One region of the Clostridium sp. SHJSY1 genome, then DNA from elsewhere that is predicted to be linked to it. Evidence: riboswitches for the same ligand, from Rfam matches in the RefSeq annotation. Region 1 holds a riboswitch; the other holds the start of a gene.
The links. Region 1 has a riboswitch for cobalamin ahead of cbiD (cobalt-precorrin-5B (C(1))-methyltransferase CbiD). Riboswitches for the same ligand answer to the same signal wherever they lie in the genome.
Positions count from the first base shown of each region.

Region 1 (9,086 bases):
TTTAGTTGATAAATTATCATTAGGGTAATTTAGATTTTGATAGAATTGTTGTTTATGTTAAAATATAGCATGTTAAGAAGGAGGAGACTTATGAAAAAGGTAAAAAAAATACTATCTCTATTAATAATGGTTCTATTTTCAGTATTTATAACCTCATGTGGGACAAGCAGTAATTTTAGTAATGAAGAGGATATTTCTGCAAAAGTTGATTCAAATAGTGACTTAGTAATACATTATATTGATGTTGGACAAGGCGATTCTGAATTAATTCAAGTAGATGGGAAAAACATTTTGATAGATGCTGGAGATAATAAAGATGATGCATATTATTATTTGAAAAAATTAGGTGTTACAACTTTAGATTACATAATAGCAACTCATCCTCATGAGGACCATATTGGAGGAATGGATAAAGTCATTGATGAGATGAACGTAGGAACTTTTTATGCTCCTAAGATAACAACAAATACAAAAACTTTTGAAAATATGGTTAATTCACTTAAAAAGAAAAATCTTCAAATGAAGGCTCCAAAAGTTGGTGAAGAGATAAATGTAGGAAAGGCTAAGTTAACTTTTTTAGCACCAAATGGAGATAATTATAAAGAATTAAATGACTATTCTATAGTAGTTAAAGTAACGTATGGAAGTAATTCATTTTTATTTATGGGAGATGCTGAAGAGTTAAGTGAAAGTGAAATTCTTAAAAATGGATTGGATGTAAGTACTGATGTGTTGAAGGTTGGGCATCATGGAAGCAATAGTTCTACAAGTAATAACTTTTTGAAAAAGGTAAGTCCAACATATGCCATAATAAGTGTTGGAAAGGATAATAAGTATGGACATCCAACAGATAGTACATTAAAAAAATTAAAATCTAAAAAAGTATTTAGAACAGATTTGAATGGAACAGTAAGGGCTTACTCAGATGGTAAAAAAGTATATGTTTATTCAGATAAAAAAACTAAAGAGGACACTAAGAGCAAGAAGACAAAGAATTAAGATTCACATTGACGTAGTATAAATTCAATACTATAATCAAATAAAAAGAATAAATTTAGTATAAACTATACTTAAGGGACAATCAAAAAATAACAAGTCAATCTGCCAGACTATTTTCCATCATCCTGTGTCAGCAGGTTGCCCTAATAGCCAGCTATGAGACCAATCTGCTTCCTTGACTGATGAAAAATATTCATGGCAAATTTGGACTCGTTATTTATTTTCATGTTCCTTAATTAGTATGGAATGCAAGTTCAATAGATTAATAGGGAAGTTGGGTGTAAATCCCACGCAAGTCCGTTGCTGTAAATAAGGAGTATGAGCTAATTTTTAGACCACTTTGAAAAATTTCTTGGGAAGGTAAGTTCATATGATGATCTATAAGCCAGAATACCTGCTTGTATTTTATTCAATAACCCTGCGGTTACCGGAGTTATATGTTTAAATTTATACAAAGAGATGTGGATATACCACTTTTTTGTAATACAATTTTGGAGAATATAGCTCTCATACATATAATACCATTGACCTAATTAATATTAGATTTAGTCTTATATTAAAGGGCAATGGTATTTTTTTATAAAAATATTTTGAGTATAGGTAGTGTGATATGGTAAAAGATGATGAAAAGTACATATACAAAAATAATAAAAGACTAAAATATGGATATACAACAGGATCTTGTGCAGCAGCAGCAGCTAAAGCAGCTACTATAATGCTTTTAAGAAATAATTTAATAAACAATATTGAACTTATGACACCCAAGGGAATGCTACTAAACTTACAAGTATTAGAGATAGAAAAAGGCAAAGATTATGTAAAGTGTGCTATTAAAAAAGACAGTGGAGATGATCCTGATGTTACTCATGGAATGTTAGTTTATGCTAAAGTGTCCCAAAATACTTGTGAAAAAATAGTTATAGATGGAGGCATTGGAGTAGGAAGGGTAACAAGAAAAGGATTAGAATGTCCAGTTGGTAGTGCAGCTATTAATAAAGTTCCATATAGTATGATTCATAATGCAGTTAAGGAAATTTGTGAGGAAAATGACTATCAAGGTGGTATAGATGTGGAGGTTTCTATTCCAGAGGGTGAAAAAATAGCTGAAAAAACTTTTAATCCTAGACTGGGTATAGTAGGTGGAATCTCTATTTTAGGAACAACAGGTATAGTTGAGCCTATGAGTGAAGCAGCACTTATTGATACCATTAGAGTAGAAATTAAACAGTTAGCAGCTAATGGAACTGAATATTTAGTAGTTACTCCAGGAAATTATGGTGAAAACTTTTTACATAATAATATGAAAATTAATATAAGCAAATCTGTTAAATGTAGCAATTTTATTGGAGATACTATAGATATAGCTAATGAGTTTAATCTTAAAGGAATTTTGCTTATTGGTCATATTGGAAAGCTTATTAAACTGGCTGGAGGCATTATGAACACCCATTCTAAAAATGCAGATGCCAGGATGGAGATAATTACTGCAAATGCTCTTTTAACAGGGGGGGAAGGTAGCCTCTTAAAGAAAGTTATGGGATGCATAACTACAGATGAAGCTTTGAATATCCTTGAAGAGGGAAAAATTAAGAATGAAACTATGAATCTTGTAATGGAGAAGATAGATTTTTATTTAAATAAAAGGGCAGATAAAAGACTATTAGTAGGAGCTATAATGTTTTCTAATGAACATGGGCTTCTTGGAGAAACAAAAGATGTAAAAGAAATATTAAATAAATTAGGCATATGGAGGGAAATAATAAGGCTCTGATGCGATGTATATTTTTTGTCAGACAAGGAAGTATGTTCACCTAATAGTGGGCTATTAGGTGAACATGCTGACAAAGTATGACAGAAAATAGACCAGCATGCTGACTTATTATTTTCTGGAATATGCCTCAGATGAGGGGGAACAAAAGTAATGGAAGGAAAATTATATGGAGTTGGAGTAGGACCAGGAGATCCAGAATTACTTACATTAAAGGCTGTAAAAATATTAGAAAGTAGTGATATTATTGCTATTCCAAGCACTAAGAAAGAAAGATGTGTTGCATATAAAATAGCAGTTCAATCTGTACCAAGTTTAGAAGAAAAAGAAATACTTTACATATCAATGCCTATGACAAAGGATAAAAATATATTAAAAAAGAGCCATGAAGAAGGGGCTAAAGCTATTATAGAAAAGCTTAATCAGGGAAAGAAAATTTCATTTATAACTTTAGGGGACCCAACAATTTATTCTACATATTTATATATTCATAGGCTTGTTTTGGGAGAAGGTTATGATACCGAGATAATAAGTGGAATTCCTTCTTTTTGTGCAGCAGCAGCTAGGATAAATGAGGGGTTAGTAGAAAACTCTGATGAACTTCATGTAATTCCAGCATCTTACCAAATTAGTGATGCTCTTAGTTTACCAGGGACAAAGGTACTTATGAAATCAGGTAAAAAGATGAATGAGGTTAGAGAAATTTTAAATAGTGTAAAATGTAATGCAGTTATGATTGAAAATTGTGGTATGGAAAATGAAAAAGTATATAGAGATATAAATGATATTAAAGATGATTCAAGTTATTATTCTTTAATAATAGTAAAGGAGAAATAGATGGTTAATTTTGTTGGAGCTGGCTCAGGGGCAGTTGATTTAATTACAGTTAGAGGACAAAAATTATTATCAGAGGCAGATGTAATTATATATGCAGGATCTTTGGTTAATCCAGAACTTTTAGAGTATAAAAAAGAAGGTTGTGAAGTACATAATAGTGCAAAGATGACTTTAGAAGAAGTTATTGAAGTTATTTTAAATGCTGAAAAAGAAAATAAAATGACAGTAAGATTACATACAGGTGATCCAAGTATTTATGGTGCTATCAGAGAACAAATGGATATATTAGATAAACATAATATAGAGTATAAAGTTTGTCCAGGAGTAAGTTCATTTTGTGGTGCAGCATCAGCCTTAAACTTAGAATATACACTGCCAGACGTATCTCAAACAGTAATAATTACTAGAATGGCTGGAAGGACTGGTGTTCCTGAGAAAGAAGAGATAGCAAAACTTGCAACCCATAATGCAACTATGGTTGTTTTTTTAAGTACAGGTTTATTAGAAAAGCTACAAGAAAGATTAGTAGTTGGTGGGTATAAAGAAGATACCCCTGCAGCAATAGTTTATAAAGCTACTTGGGATGATGAGAAGGTAGTAAGATGTACTGTAAGAACTTTAGCTGAATCTGCAAAGGAAAATGGAATAACAAAAACAGCACTTATTATTGTTGGAGATGTTCTTAACTCAGAGTATAGCCGTTCAGATTTATATAATCCAAAGTTTACTACTGAATTTAGAAAAGGTATAGAGTAGTGGAAATATCATTAATTAGTTTTACTCAAAAAGGGAGTTTATTAAATAAGAAATTAAGCTGTAGTTTGAGTGAACTTGGATATAATTGTGAGTCTTTCACAACTTATAAATCAGCTGAAGAGCTTGAATTATTTTCTTTGAAAAATGGATTAAAGAATTGGACAGAAGAACATTTTTATAAAAAAGAGGCAATTATATTTATAGGAGCTATAGGGATTGCAGTAAGAGCCATAGCACCTTTTGTTAAGTCAAAAACAACAGATCCAGCTATAGTTGTTATAGATGAATTAGGGAAGTTTACTATTCCTATTTTATCTGGACATATAGGTGGAGCAAATTCTTTAACAGAGAAAATTTCAAGTATTTTAAATTCAACTCCAGTAATAACTACAGCAACAGATATTAATGATAAGTTCTCAGTTGATGTTTTTGCAAAGAAAGAGAATCTTTATATAAGTGATATGACTATGGCAAAGAAGATTTCTAGTGAAATTTTGGATAATGTGGATATAGGTGTAGCTAGTGATTATAAAATAAAAGGTAAAGTGCCTAAAGAACTCAAGATTTTAGAAAATGGTGAAATTGGAGTTTGTATCTCAGTACAAAGGAAAAGTCCTTTTGTAAATACTCTAAATTTAATTCCTAAGATTTTGACTTTAGGGATTGGTTGTAGAAGAGATACAAGTATAGACAAAATAGAAAATCTTGTTATGAAAGTTTTAGATGAAAATAATATTTCAATTAGTGCAGTTAAAAATGTAGCAAGTATTGATTTAAAAAAAGATGAAAAGGGACTAATTCAATTTGTAGAAAAGTATGGATTTAAGTTTATAACATATACTGCTGATGAATTGAATGCATTGGAAGGTAATTTTAGTGAGTCTACCTTTGTTAAAAGTGTTACTGGTGTAAGTAATGTATGTGAAAGAGCAGCAACACTTGGCAGTAATAATGGGAAATTAATAATAAAGAAGAGAGCAGAAAATGGCGTTACAGTTGCCATATCTGAAGAAGATTGGAGTGTAAGTTTTGAATAAATTATATGTTGTTGGAATTGGACCAGGTGAATATGAGCAAATGACAATTAAAGCTATAAATGCTTTAAAAGAAAGTGAAGTTATTATTGGGTATACAGTTTATGTTGATTTAATTAAAAATCATTTTGGAGATAAAGAATTTTTAACTACACCTATGAAAAAGGAAGTTGATCGTTGCATCCTTGCTTTTGAAGAAGTACAAAAAGGTAAAAATGTTTCATTAGTATGTAGTGGAGATTCTGGAATATATGGAATGGCAGGATTAATACTAGAAATAGGTGAAAAGTATGAAGGTGTAGAGGTTGAAATTATACCTGGAATCACAGCAGCCTCAAGTGGAGCAGCTGTTCTTGGAGCACCATTAATACATGATTTTGCTGTTATTAGTTTAAGCGATTTACTAACTCCAATGGAAAAGATTGAAAAGAGATTACAATGTGCTGCAGAAGCTGATTTTGGAATTTGTTTATATAATCCTTCAAGTAAAAAGAGACATGATTATCTGCAAAAAGCTTGTGATATTGTATTAAAATTTGCAAGTGAAGATACAGTTTGTGGAGTTGTTAGAAATATAGGAAGAGAAGGTGAAGCTATGGAAGTTATGTCACTTAAGGAATTAAGAGATAAAGAAGTAGACATGTTCACTACAGTTTATATTGGTAACTCTCAAACAAAGAATATAAATGGTAAAATGGTAACTCCAAGGGGATATAAAAATGTATAATATCCTTGTTTTTGCAGGAACTACTGAAGGAAGAGAAATAATTAGTTATCTTGTTAAAAATAATATAAATGTTTATGCTTGTGTTGCAACAGAATATGGTGAAAAACTTCTTGTAGATGGAGATAATATAAAAGTTTCCTCTAAACCATTAAATGAAGAGGAAATGGTAAGTTTAATGGAAAGAGAAAAGTTTGATTTAGTCATAGATGCAACTCACCCTTACGCAGTTGAAGTTTCAAAAAATGTAATTTCAGCTTGTAAGGTCACTAAAACAGAGTATTTAAGATTAATACGTAGTAGTGAACAAGGAGTATTAAGTGAAAATATTGTTTATGTAAATTCTGTGGATGAGGCTGTGGATTATTTAAAAGAAACTGTTGGTAATATTTTTGTTGCAACAGGAAGCAAGGAGTTAGCTAAGTTTGCAGCTATAGATAATTATAAGGAAAGAATCTATGCAAGAGTTTTATCAACAACTAAGGTTGTTGATGAATGTACGAGGCTTGGCTTTGAAGGTAAGCATTTAATCTGTATGCAAGGACCATTTAGTGAAGAGCTAAATTATGTGATGTTAAAGCATACATCAGCAAAATATATGGTTACTAAAGAATCAGGAAAAGTTGGAGGATTTAGTGAAAAGGTATTGGCTGCAAGTAAAGCAGGTGCAAAATCTATAGTAATAGGTAGACCAATGGAGGAAGAAGGGTTTTCTTACTCAGATACTGTAAAAATTATAAACAAAAGATTTTTAGTTAATAAGCCTAAGAGAAAAGTTTATTTAGTCGGAATTGGAATGGGAAGTTTAGATTCTTTAACTAGAGAAGGGCAGAAAGCATTTAAAGAAGCAGATGTAATTATTGGAGCTAAAAGGATGTTAGAAGCTTTAAAGAGCTTTAATAAGCCAACTTTTAATTCATACAAATATGATGAAATAGTTAATTTTGTTGAAGATCACTTAGAATATAATTCAATTGCAATTGCTTTATCTGGTGATATTGGATTTTTTAGTGGAGCAAAGAGTTTGTTAGAAAAATTAAAAGACTATGATGTACATACTGTTAGTGGAATATCTTCTCTTTCATATTTTTGCTCAAAGCTCAGTACGTCTTGGGATGATGTTAAACTTTTAAGTTTGCATGGAAGAGAAGAAAATTTCTTAGATGCAGTAAAGCATAACAAGAAAACATTTCTATTACTTGGAGGAGATTATAGTCCCAAAAAGATATGTGAAGAGTTAGTAGAGTATGGTTTAGGAAATTTAGAGGTAGCTATTGGAGAAAATTTATCCTATGAAAATGAAAAGATACATAAAGGATTAGCAAGAAGTTTTATTTCACAAGATTTTGATTCACTTAGTGTAATGCTTATAGATAATGATAAGTTTATAGATAGTTCAGCTACTCATGGATTAACAGATGAAGAATTTATACGTGGTGAAGTCCCAATGACAAAAAGTGAAGTAAGAGCTATTTCTATCTCTAAAATGAGTTTAAAGGAAGAGTCTATTGTTTATGATATAGGGGCTGGAACAGGTTCTGTTTCTGTAGAAATGGCTTTAAGGGTTGGCAAAGGAAAGGTATTTGCTATTGAAAAAAATCCTAAAGCAATTGAACTTTTAAGGAAAAATAAGAAAAAGTTTATGACTTCTAATCTTGAGATTATAGAAGGGGTTGCACCTGACATGATGGAAGAATTACCTCCTCCAACTAGAGCTTTTATTGGAGGAACATCAGGTAATTTAAGAAGTATAATAGGAAAATTATTAGAAAAGAATCCAAAGGTTAAAATAGTTATTAATGCTATTACTTTAGAGACTATTTCAGAATCTATTGAGTGTATTAAAGAATTTAACTTGGTAGATGTAGAAATAGTGCAAGTTGCTATATCAAAAGGAAAAGCCTTAGGAAAGTATAATATGATGATTGGACAAAATCCAATATACATAATCACATGTAAAGGGGATGATATGAAGTGGGGAGAAGTCCAAGAGTTATGATTGCAGCCACTTCAAGTGGAAGTGGAAAAACTATGATTACATGTGGATTGTTGCAAGCACTTGTTAATAGAAAAATGAAAGTTACATCTTTTAAATGTGGACCAGATTATATTGATCCAATGTTTCATTCAAAAGTAATTGGAACAAAATCAAGAAATATAGATACTTTCTTTGCAGATAAAAATACAATTTATTATTTGATAAATAAAGCTACAAAAGATATGGATATATCAGTTATAGAAGGTGTAATGGGTTATTATGATGGCCTTGCTGGAATATCAACTGAGGCTAGTTCATATGATGTTGCAAATGTTACTAATACTCCAGTTATCTTGGTTGTTAATTGTAGAGGTATGAGCCTTTCTATTCTTCCTATAATCAAAGGTTTTTTAGAGTTTAAAGAAAACAGCTGGATTAAAGGAGTTATACTTAATCAAATTTCTGAAATGATGTATCCTCAGATTAAGAAATTAATAGAAGAAAATTTAAGTATAAAGGTATTTGGGTATGTTCCAGTATTAAAGGATTTAGTTATTGAAAGTAGACATTTAGGTCTTGTAACGCCAAATGAGATAGTAGATTTAAAAGAGAAATTAAATAAACTTTCTAATCAATTGGAGAAGACTATAAATATAGAAGAAATAATTAACCTTGCAAATAGTACAAAGGAATTGGAGTATAATAAACCAGAGATTTTAAAGTTAGAAGGAAACCCTAAAGTGGCAGTAGCATATGATGAAGCTTTTTGTTTTTACTATGAAGAAAATATAGAGATACTAAAGGAAATGGGAGCTACAATAGAGTATTTTAGCCCTATAAGAGATAAAAAACTACCAAAAAATATTAGTGGATTAATCTTAGGGGGAGGGTATCCTGAGCTTTATGCAGAAGCTTTAAGTAATAATAAGGTAATGCAGGAAGAGATAAAAGATGCTATAGATAAAGGGCTTCCATGTATAGCTGAATGTG
Region 1 covers NZ_JANDMF010000027.1:24,629-33,714, reverse strand. Annotated here, with positions in the region: gene NNC19_RS12915 (MBL fold metallo-hydrolase) at 91-999, shown strand; cobalamin riboswitch at 1,233-1,416, shown strand; gene cbiD (cobalt-precorrin-5B (C(1))-methyltransferase CbiD) at 1,610-2,770, shown strand; gene cobI (precorrin-2 C(20)-methyltransferase) at 2,921-3,604, shown strand; gene cobM (precorrin-4 C(11)-methyltransferase) at 3,605-4,360, shown strand; gene NNC19_RS12895 (cobalt-precorrin 5A hydrolase) at 4,360-5,397, shown strand; gene cobJ (precorrin-3B C(17)-methyltransferase) at 5,390-6,121, shown strand; gene cobK (precorrin-6A reductase) at 6,114-8,117, shown strand; gene NNC19_RS12880 (cobyrinate a,c-diamide synthase) at 8,093-9,086, shown strand, end outside.

Region 2 (9,086 bases), on a different contig from region 1:
GATTTTAATGTATTTAAAATTATTTCAAAGTTTGGATAAGACTCAACAGTACCAATAAAGATATTATTATAGCCTTTTTCTTTTACCATATAGTCTAAAGCTGCATATGTAGAATTTGAATGGTGTGTAGTACCGTGTCCCATACAAATTAAAGCTTCATCTGATTTAACATAATGAAACTCATCAATAACAGCTGTAACAACTTTCTGATAATCCTCTGTAGTGGTTAGAAGAGGAGTACCTAATTTTACTGAATCAAAATAATGTTTATATTTATGTAAAGCTTCAATCATTAAATCATTTTCCACACCATTTATTATGTGAGTAGGTTGAACTAGCAAATCTTTAATACCATCTTCTCTCATTGCTTCCAATGCTTCAGATACAGTATTTATTTTAATACCATCTCTTTTTAAAATTTTCTTTATAATCATATTGCTTGTAAAAGCACGATAAACTTTATAGTTTGGATAGTTATTTTGTATATCATCTTCAATTGCTTTAATATTTTTTTCTCTTGTGTCATTATAGCTTGTGCCAAAGCTTACAACAAGAATTCCTTTTTCATTAATGTGTGACATAATTGCCTCCTATGTTAGTTAATATTTTCAATATATGATTGAAGTGTTTCTAGTGTTTTAGGAACTGGAAGAGAAGAATCTAGTATGTTTTTGCTGCATAGATTTTCAAATAGTTCTAAAATCACAGGCTTTTTCAAATTAGTTTTTAGTAAAAGTTCTTTATCTTTAAATATATCTTCAGGAGTATCTTTTCTTAAGATAGTTCCTTTGTGAAATAGAACTACTGTATCTGCCCATTTAAATGCATGGTCAACATCATGGGTAGAAATTATAACAGTTATTCCTTTATCACTTAATTTATTAATAATACCATAAATCATATCAGTATGTTTAGGGTCTAAAGCTGAAGCTGGTTCATCTAATAAAATTACTTCAGGTTCCATAACTAAGATATCAGCAATAGATACTTGTTTCTTTTGTCCACCACTTAAATTATGAGTTGGTTTTGAACGAAAAGGGTGTATATCTAAATCTTCAATTATATTTTCAACCTTTAAACGAGCTTCTTCTTCATTAATTCCTAAGTTTAATAATCCAAAGGATATTTCTTGAAAAATATTTGCGGAAAATAATTGGTTATCAGGATCTTGAAATACAATTCCAACTTTACTTCTCAAGTCAAGAAGACCCTTCCTTGAATAATTTATAGGTGAATTATTAAAGAATAAGCTTCCAGATTCAGGTTTATGTATTCCATTTAAACAAAGAAAAAAAGTAGATTTTCCTGATCCATTAGAGCCCATAACTGCAATTTTTTCTCCTTTAGAGATTTCAATATTAACATCCTTTAGTGCTTTTGAACCATCTTCATAGGTATAACAAAGATGTTCAGTTTTTATAATAACATTATCCATAGTCTGATTCTCCTTGAAATTTATACTAATATAGCAATAGCTAAAATAAATACTTCAATTAAGATTACAACTAAAATATCTTTTTTACATATATCATAAGTTTCATTTAATACATGAATTTCTCCATTATAGCATCTAGATTCCATTGAATCATAAAGCTTGGAAGCTTTTCTAAAGGATCTAATTAATAGTACAGAAAGCATTTGACTTATGCTATATAATGAAGTTTTAAAGTTTTTATTACTTAATCTAGATTTTTGTGAAGTTTGAATAGTTAGTGCAATATCTAGTAGAACAAAAATATATCTATAAATCAATAACATTAGTTCAATTATAATGAATGGGCAATGAATTTTTTTAAAAACACTAAGTAAATCTGTAAAAGGTGTAGTTAATGTTAAAAAATATAAACAAGAAATAGAACTAATGGCTGTAAGAATTAAATTTATAGTAAGAAATAGAGAATTACTACTTATAGCTAGATAATGACTTCCAATTTTCAATGAAAATAAATCTAATGGATATGTAGTAATATTAAATAGTATCGCAATTGAACTTAGGAGTAAAAATAAAAGAGGAACAGCTAAAAGTTTTAAATAATAAGTTAGAGAAATATTATTATAAATCAAAGTAATTGTTCCCATTAAAACTAAGGTAATTAAAGATACAATATTTGAACGAGCTATCACACAAATTAAAAGAATACCAATAGAAAAAAATGATTTAAGACTTGGATCTTTATAACGTAAATTTGAATTATATGCTAGTTTATCTATTGTTATCATTTTTATTTTCCTTTGCTAGTTTTGCTCGAGTCCTTAGAACACCTAAACCATAACCTAATATACCAGCGCCAATAGCAGCTTGAAGGCTGAATAATAATGATTCAGTTTCAGATCCAGGAGGTTCTAAAATAGGTGATGCCCAAGGCTTATAAGAAGGATTAATTTGAGATATAGTTTCTTCAGCTAAATCATCAGAGCCAGCAAAATCAGAATTTTTAACTAATATTAATGGAACTGTAGCAATAAGAATACAAATTAAGAGTAATATTATAATAGTCTTTTTTTTCCTCATTAATTTATACCCCCATTATTAAAATATCCAAGTTCACTAAGTTCAGATTTTGCGTAACTTTCAAGTCCCATTATGACAATAACAGTTAAAATTCCTTCAATAATAGCTAGTGGAATTTGGGTAATAGCAAATATACTCATAAAATTAATTAAGGATGATATAAATCCACCAACTTCTGATGGATAAGCAAGTGCTAGTTGAATAGAGGTAATACAATAAGTAAATAAGTCTCCTAAACATGCAGCTAAAAATATAGCAACCATCTTAGGCATTTTTACCTTTATTGATACTCTATAAATTATATAAGATAATATAGGACCAGCAATTGCCATTGAAAAAGTATTTGCACCTAAAGTTGTTAATCCACCATGAGCAAGTAATATTGCTTGAAATAGTAAAACTATTATACCTATAACACTCATTACAGTTGGTCCAAATAATATAGCTCCAAGACCAGTACCAGTAGGGTGAGAGCTGCTACCTGATACAGAAGGTATTTTTAGTGCAGAAAGTGTAAAACAGTAAGCACCAACCATAGCTAAAATTAAAAGTGTCTTTCTATGCTCATTAATAGTTCTTTTTATTGAAATTAGACCTAGTAATAAAAACGGAATACATAATGCACCCCAAAGTATGCAATATACAGGTGGCAGATACCCCTCCATTATATGCATAGCTTTTGTGCTTTGCCCAAAACCAAAAGTTATAGATATAATTATTGATAGCAATAAAAAGCTTTTTTCTTTTTTATTCATATAATTTCCTCCCTTTTTAAACGAAAAAAATCGCCCTTTGGGAGTATAAAAAGGCGTAACAAAATAGAGATGAACTCTATTCCATTATACAAAGTTATACTCCGTAACTTTATATAGTTGCGTATCAATAGGCAGGTCTTCTGACTTAGGCTTCAAAATAGCAATCTATCTTCCCATTATTAACAGTGATATATTTGACTACTACTATTCCATTACAGCGGCGGGACCGTATGGGATTTTCACCCATTTCCCTATTATCTCTATCTACAAAATATTATAGATGAGCACCTATTGATATTAAATTGTCCTATAAATTCTAGCATTAATACAGACAAGCGTCAATATTAGGAAGTTTTTTATTCTTATTTACTAAAATGTGATATTTGTTCATAATAGTACTTATAATAAAAGTTAATTTGGGAGGTAAGTATTTTGAAAAAACTTATTCATGGTGGAGATATATATAGTGAAAGAAATATTGATATGATTGTAGACTTCTCTGCTAATATAAATCCCTTTGGGTTACCAACTTCAGTAAAGGAAGCTATAGTAAATAATATAGATAATTATATGAATTATCCTGATCCATTATGCAGAGAATTAAGACAAGCTATAGCTAAATGTGAGTTTACACAAGTAGGCAATATTATTTGTGGCAATGGAGCAGCAGATATAATTTTTAAAGTAGTTCTTGCATTAAAGCCAAAAAAAACTTTATTAATAGCACCAACTTTTTCAGAATATGAAGAATCCATAAGATATATAGATGGAGAAATTAAATATTATAATTTAAAAGAAGATAAGGATTTTAATATAGAACAGGATATTTTAGACTATATTACACCAGATCTTGATATGATGTTTATTTGCAATCCCAACAATCCAACAGGTATTCCAGTTAAGTCAAAAGAGATGATTAAAATAGTTAAAAGATGTAAAGAAAATCATGTTATTTTAGTTGTAGATGAATGTTTTATAGATTTTCTAAAAGATGAAGAGCAATATAGTATTTCAAAATTTATTGAAAATTATAAAAATCTTATAATATTAAAAGCTTTTACAAAAATTTATGCTATGGCTGGAATAAGACTTGGGTATATGCTGTGTTCAAATGAAGGAATTTTAGATAAGATAAATGGAATTGGACAACCTTGGAGCGTTTCTACTGTAGCTAGTAAATGTGGTGTTGCTGCTTTAAATGAAGTGGAGTATGTAAAAAAAAGTAAGGAAAATATAGAGGGAAATAGGGAATACTTAATTGGTAAGTTAAAAGAACTTGGATTTAAAGTATTTAATTCAAAAGCTAATTTCATTTTCTTTAAATCAAAGGATAGAAACTTAGATTCTAAACTAGAGGGCCAAGGCATTTTAATAAGATCATGCAAAAATTATAAGAATTTAAGTGATGAATTTTTTAGAATAGCTGTAAAAAGTCAAAAAGATAATGAGTATTTAATTAGTTGTTTAGAAAATATAGGGAGCAATTTAGATGTCGGTAATAATGGTTGTAATTGATGGAGCATTAAGTTCTGATTATAGTGTATGTGAAAATATCAATAAAATTAAATTAGCTGGAATGATAAATAATACTCCAAAAGGAATGGAAACTAATAGTCTAACTTGTATAATGAATCTTTTAAAGATGCCTAAAGAAAAAATTCCTACAGGAAGGGCATATTTAGAAGCTATTGCAATAGGAGAAAAAATTGAAGAGAGTGATTTAATACTTAGATGTAATAACATAAAAATAGAAAAAGGTAGATTAATATCTTGCAATGAAATTATGAGTAATGTAATGGAAGACAAGAATTATAAATTAATAGATATGGGAAGTTATAAAAATTTGCTTATAGTTAAAGATGGAAGAAAGTTTTATAAATCATTAAAAACATTTCCACCTCATCAGAATATAGGTAAAAGAATAGAAGATATAATTCCGAGTTCTGGAAACATAGAGTTTACTAATTTTCTAAAAGATTTAATCTATAAATATAATTTATATCCTTGGGGAGAATCAATAAAAGAGAATTTTCCAAGTTTCTATAATTTACATAATATAAATGGAGCTATGATTTGTAAAACAGAAATAGTTAAAGGTATTGGAAAAGCTATGAATATGTATACTCCTGATTTGTTAGGAACAACAGCAGATATAGATACTGACTTAGAGATAAAAGCTAAAACAGCATTAAACTTATCTTTAAAATATGATTTTGTATTACTCCATATTAATGGGGTAGACGAAAGTGCACATAGGAGAAATATTAATGAAAAGCTAGACTTCATGAGAAAAATAGACTGTGAAGTCATTGGTCTTTTGATGAAAGAGTTAGATAAGGATAGTTCGCTTATAATAACATCAGACCATGGTACTAGTGAAGAAAGTGGTGCACATGTAAATACTTTTGTAAATTTTTATATTTATAATGATAATATAGAAAAAACAGAAAAGTGGATAAATACTTACTAATTCGTGGTAAAATGAACGATATTTTCATAGCATTAAAGTTAAATCATAAGACAATAATATTATTAAAATTGATTAGGAGGAATAATATTATGAGTCATAAAAAGTCAAGACAACAACAAAGTCAAGAAAGTGGAGGAAGCTCTGTTGCTAATGAAAGTGGAAATAACCCAAGAAAGAGTAAAAAGTCTGGGAAAAAATCAACAAGTAATGAAATAGATGATTAATTTAGGAGGAATAATGTTATGAGTCATAAAAAATCAAAAAATTCAGCTATTAATAGTTCAGCTCAAAATGTGGATACTGCATCTACTGGAAGTACAAGTGGAAAAGATAATAAAAAGAACAAAAAATCAGCAGTAAACAATCAATGGTCATAATTAAATGAGAGTGGAGAATTGAAAATGTTATATTAAATTTTCAATTCTCCACTAAATTATTAATATATATTCTATTAAAAAGTCTTAATTATTTGCAACTCTTTGTAATTCTGTTGTGAAAGCTAACAATTCTTCTATACTAGCATTAGTTTCTTCAATTGCAGCAGATTGTTGTTCTGTACTTGATAAAGTTGAATCTGCAATTTCTAAAGTCTTCTTTACAGAAGATTGAATTTCAGCAGTAAGATTTACAATTTGCATAGCTGTTTCCTTTGAATTATGAGATAAATTTCTAATTTCAGTAGCAACAACTCCAAAACCTTTTCCAACTTCACCAGCTCTAGCAGCTTCTATGGCAGCATTAAGTCCAAGCATTTTTGTTTGATCAGCAATGCTTTTTATTGAATCAAGGATTGTATTAATTTGTTCAGAAACTTTTTGAACATTTACAATTTCATTGTTTAAGGTTTGCTGATTTTCAGTAACAGTAATAGAGGCTGATGATAATTCTTCCATGGTTGCTGAAATTTGAGAGAAGCTGTCATTAATTTCACCAGACATATTCTTTACAATTGATTTATTATATCCGATTTGTGATAGAGAATTTGCAACTATGTATAACACTTCAGCTGCAGCTGTAATATTTTTTTCTGTTGTTAGCTTAATATCTTTAACTGCATCAGTATATGCATCTTCATTTACACCTATTTCTTTAGCAGTATTTCTATATAATTGTTCTTCAGGCTTTTTAGTTAAAATTTGTCCACCAAGTATTGTTCCTATTTGAGTTCCATTTACCATAATAGGAGCTGCAAAGTCTATAAGACCTGCATGACAAGTATATATATAAGGTTTTCCTGTCTTTGCAGCTTCTTCGCCACCTTTTTTATGGGATTCAGCACAACGATTAGTACCAGTTTTTGTAGATTGGGTAAGTTTAGCACAAAAATTAGTATAAGAACTTGGTTTAGTAACGGGGGTGCCATTAATGTCTACAGTAACACTTGCTATATCCATACTCTCAGCAAAGTTATCTTGAAACTTTTGTAAAATATTTATGTCTATAACATCTTGAAGTCTAATTTCTGATAAGTTTTTTGAATCATTTTGGTTCATATGTTTCCTCTCTTTCAAGTTATAGTTATTTATATTGTATTAAATTAGTTAATAAGTATTTGTGGTTACATAAAAAATAAGTTGTAAAAATAATAATAGAGAAGTGATTTTAATTAAATACAAAAAACACAAGAAATAAAAGGGAATTATAGGATTTAGACGATAAATAAATTATATAAAGTATTTTAAATAAACTCAATATATAAGTTTTGATAAAGTTTCTACATTTTACTATAAAGTTTCTTTGCTGCTAATACAGGAGATATATTTATTATTTCAATTAGACTTTGTATTATAATTTTAGCAGTTCGCATCCCCCCTAATAAAAATAATAGAAAATTGTGAAATTACTACAATAAACAATGAATTTTATGAATTATAGATTATATATAGCAAATAAATTAAGTTTGTGCATATTTAAAACATTGTCATAGTAGGATATACTAATATTATATGTATTTAAAATAAAGTGAAATTTTACATGCTAAGGAGAATGTTAGATATGAATAATGTACAAAAATTAAGAGAAGTAATGAAAAAATACAATTATGATTACTATATAATTCCAAGTGCTGATTCGCATCAAAGTGAATATACACCTGAATATTATAAAGGTAGATCATTTGTTTCAGGGTTCACAGGTTCTGCTGGAACTTTGTTTGTAGGAAAAGAGAAAGCGTTTTTATGGACTGATGGAAGATACTTCATTCAAGCAGAAAAAGAGTTAGAGGGTAGTGGCATAGAACTTATGAAGATGGCAACACCTGGTTATCCTACATTAGATGAATGGATAAAAGAAAATGTTAAAAAAGGCGAAGTATTAGCATTTGACAGTACTGTTATATCATCAAATGAATTGAAAAATTATAGAAAAATAGCTGAAGATACTAAGTTTGAAATCAAAATGGAAAAAGATTTGTTAGAAGAAGTTTGGGATAACAGACCAGGGATTCCAAAAGAGAAGATTTTTATTCATGAAGTTAAGTATTCAGGAAAGTCAACATTAGATAAGCTTACAGAAATAAGAAAAGAAATGAAATCTTTAGGTGGAGAAAATTATATTCTTACATCATTAGATGATATTGCATGGGCTTTTAATATAAGAGGAAATGACATACCATATAATCCAGTAAGTTTAGCTTATGCAATTATAACAGATAGTGAAGCTGTATTATATATAGATAATGAAAAAGTATTAAAAGATGTATACAAGGAACTTGTAGGACAAGGCGTTAAAATAAAAGAATATGCAGAGATATTCGAAGATGTAGAAGCAATAAAAAATACAGTAATAATTGATCCTACAAAAGTAAATGCTAAAATATATTCTTTAATTTCAAAAGAAGTAAAAATAATAGAACATTTAAATATAACTACATCATTAAAAGCTATTAAAAATGAAGTTGAAATAAAGAATATTGAAGTATCTCAAGTAAGAGATGGTATAGCTATGGTTAAGTTCATAAAATGGCTTAAAGAAAACATAGGTAAAACAAAAATTACTGAAATTTCAGCAGCAGATAAACTAGAAGAACTTAGATCAAAGGGTGAAAACTTTAAAGGGCTTAGCTTTAATACTATAGCAGGTTATAAAGACCATGCAGCTATGATGCATTATTCAGCTACAGAAGATAGTCAGTATGAATTAAAGGCAGAAGGAATGTTACTTGTAGATTCAGGGGCACAATATTTAGATGGTACAACTGATATTACAAGAACTTTTGTATTAGGTAAATTAACAGAAGAGGAAAAGAGAGACTTTACTCTTGTTTTAAAATCTCACATTGCATTAGCTTCAGCAACTTTCTTAAAGGGTGCAACAGGAGAAAACCTAGATACTTTAGCAAGAAGACCAT
Region 2 covers NZ_JANDMF010000066.1:15,465-24,550, reverse strand. Annotated here, with positions in the region: gene NNC19_RS21310 (sirohydrochlorin cobaltochelatase) at 1-581, opposite strand, end outside; gene NNC19_RS21305 (ATP-binding cassette domain-containing protein) at 596-1,435, opposite strand; gene cbiQ (cobalt ECF transporter T component CbiQ) at 1,456-2,220, opposite strand; gene NNC19_RS21295 (energy-coupling factor ABC transporter substrate-binding protein) at 2,204-2,512, opposite strand; gene NNC19_RS21290 (energy-coupling factor ABC transporter permease) at 2,512-3,267, opposite strand; cobalamin riboswitch at 3,380-3,574, opposite strand; gene NNC19_RS21285 (histidinol-phosphate transaminase) at 3,700-4,782, shown strand; gene NNC19_RS21280 (alkaline phosphatase family protein) at 4,757-5,737, shown strand; gene NNC19_RS21275 (hypothetical protein) at 5,827-5,961, shown strand; gene NNC19_RS21270 (hypothetical protein) at 5,980-6,114, shown strand; gene NNC19_RS21265 (PocR ligand-binding domain-containing protein) at 6,199-7,230, opposite strand; gene NNC19_RS21260 (aminopeptidase P family protein) at 7,724-9,086, shown strand, end outside.
Region 2: another riboswitch for cobalamin. It lies ahead of NNC19_RS21290 (energy-coupling factor ABC transporter permease); the one in region 1 lies ahead of cbiD (cobalt-precorrin-5B (C(1))-methyltransferase CbiD).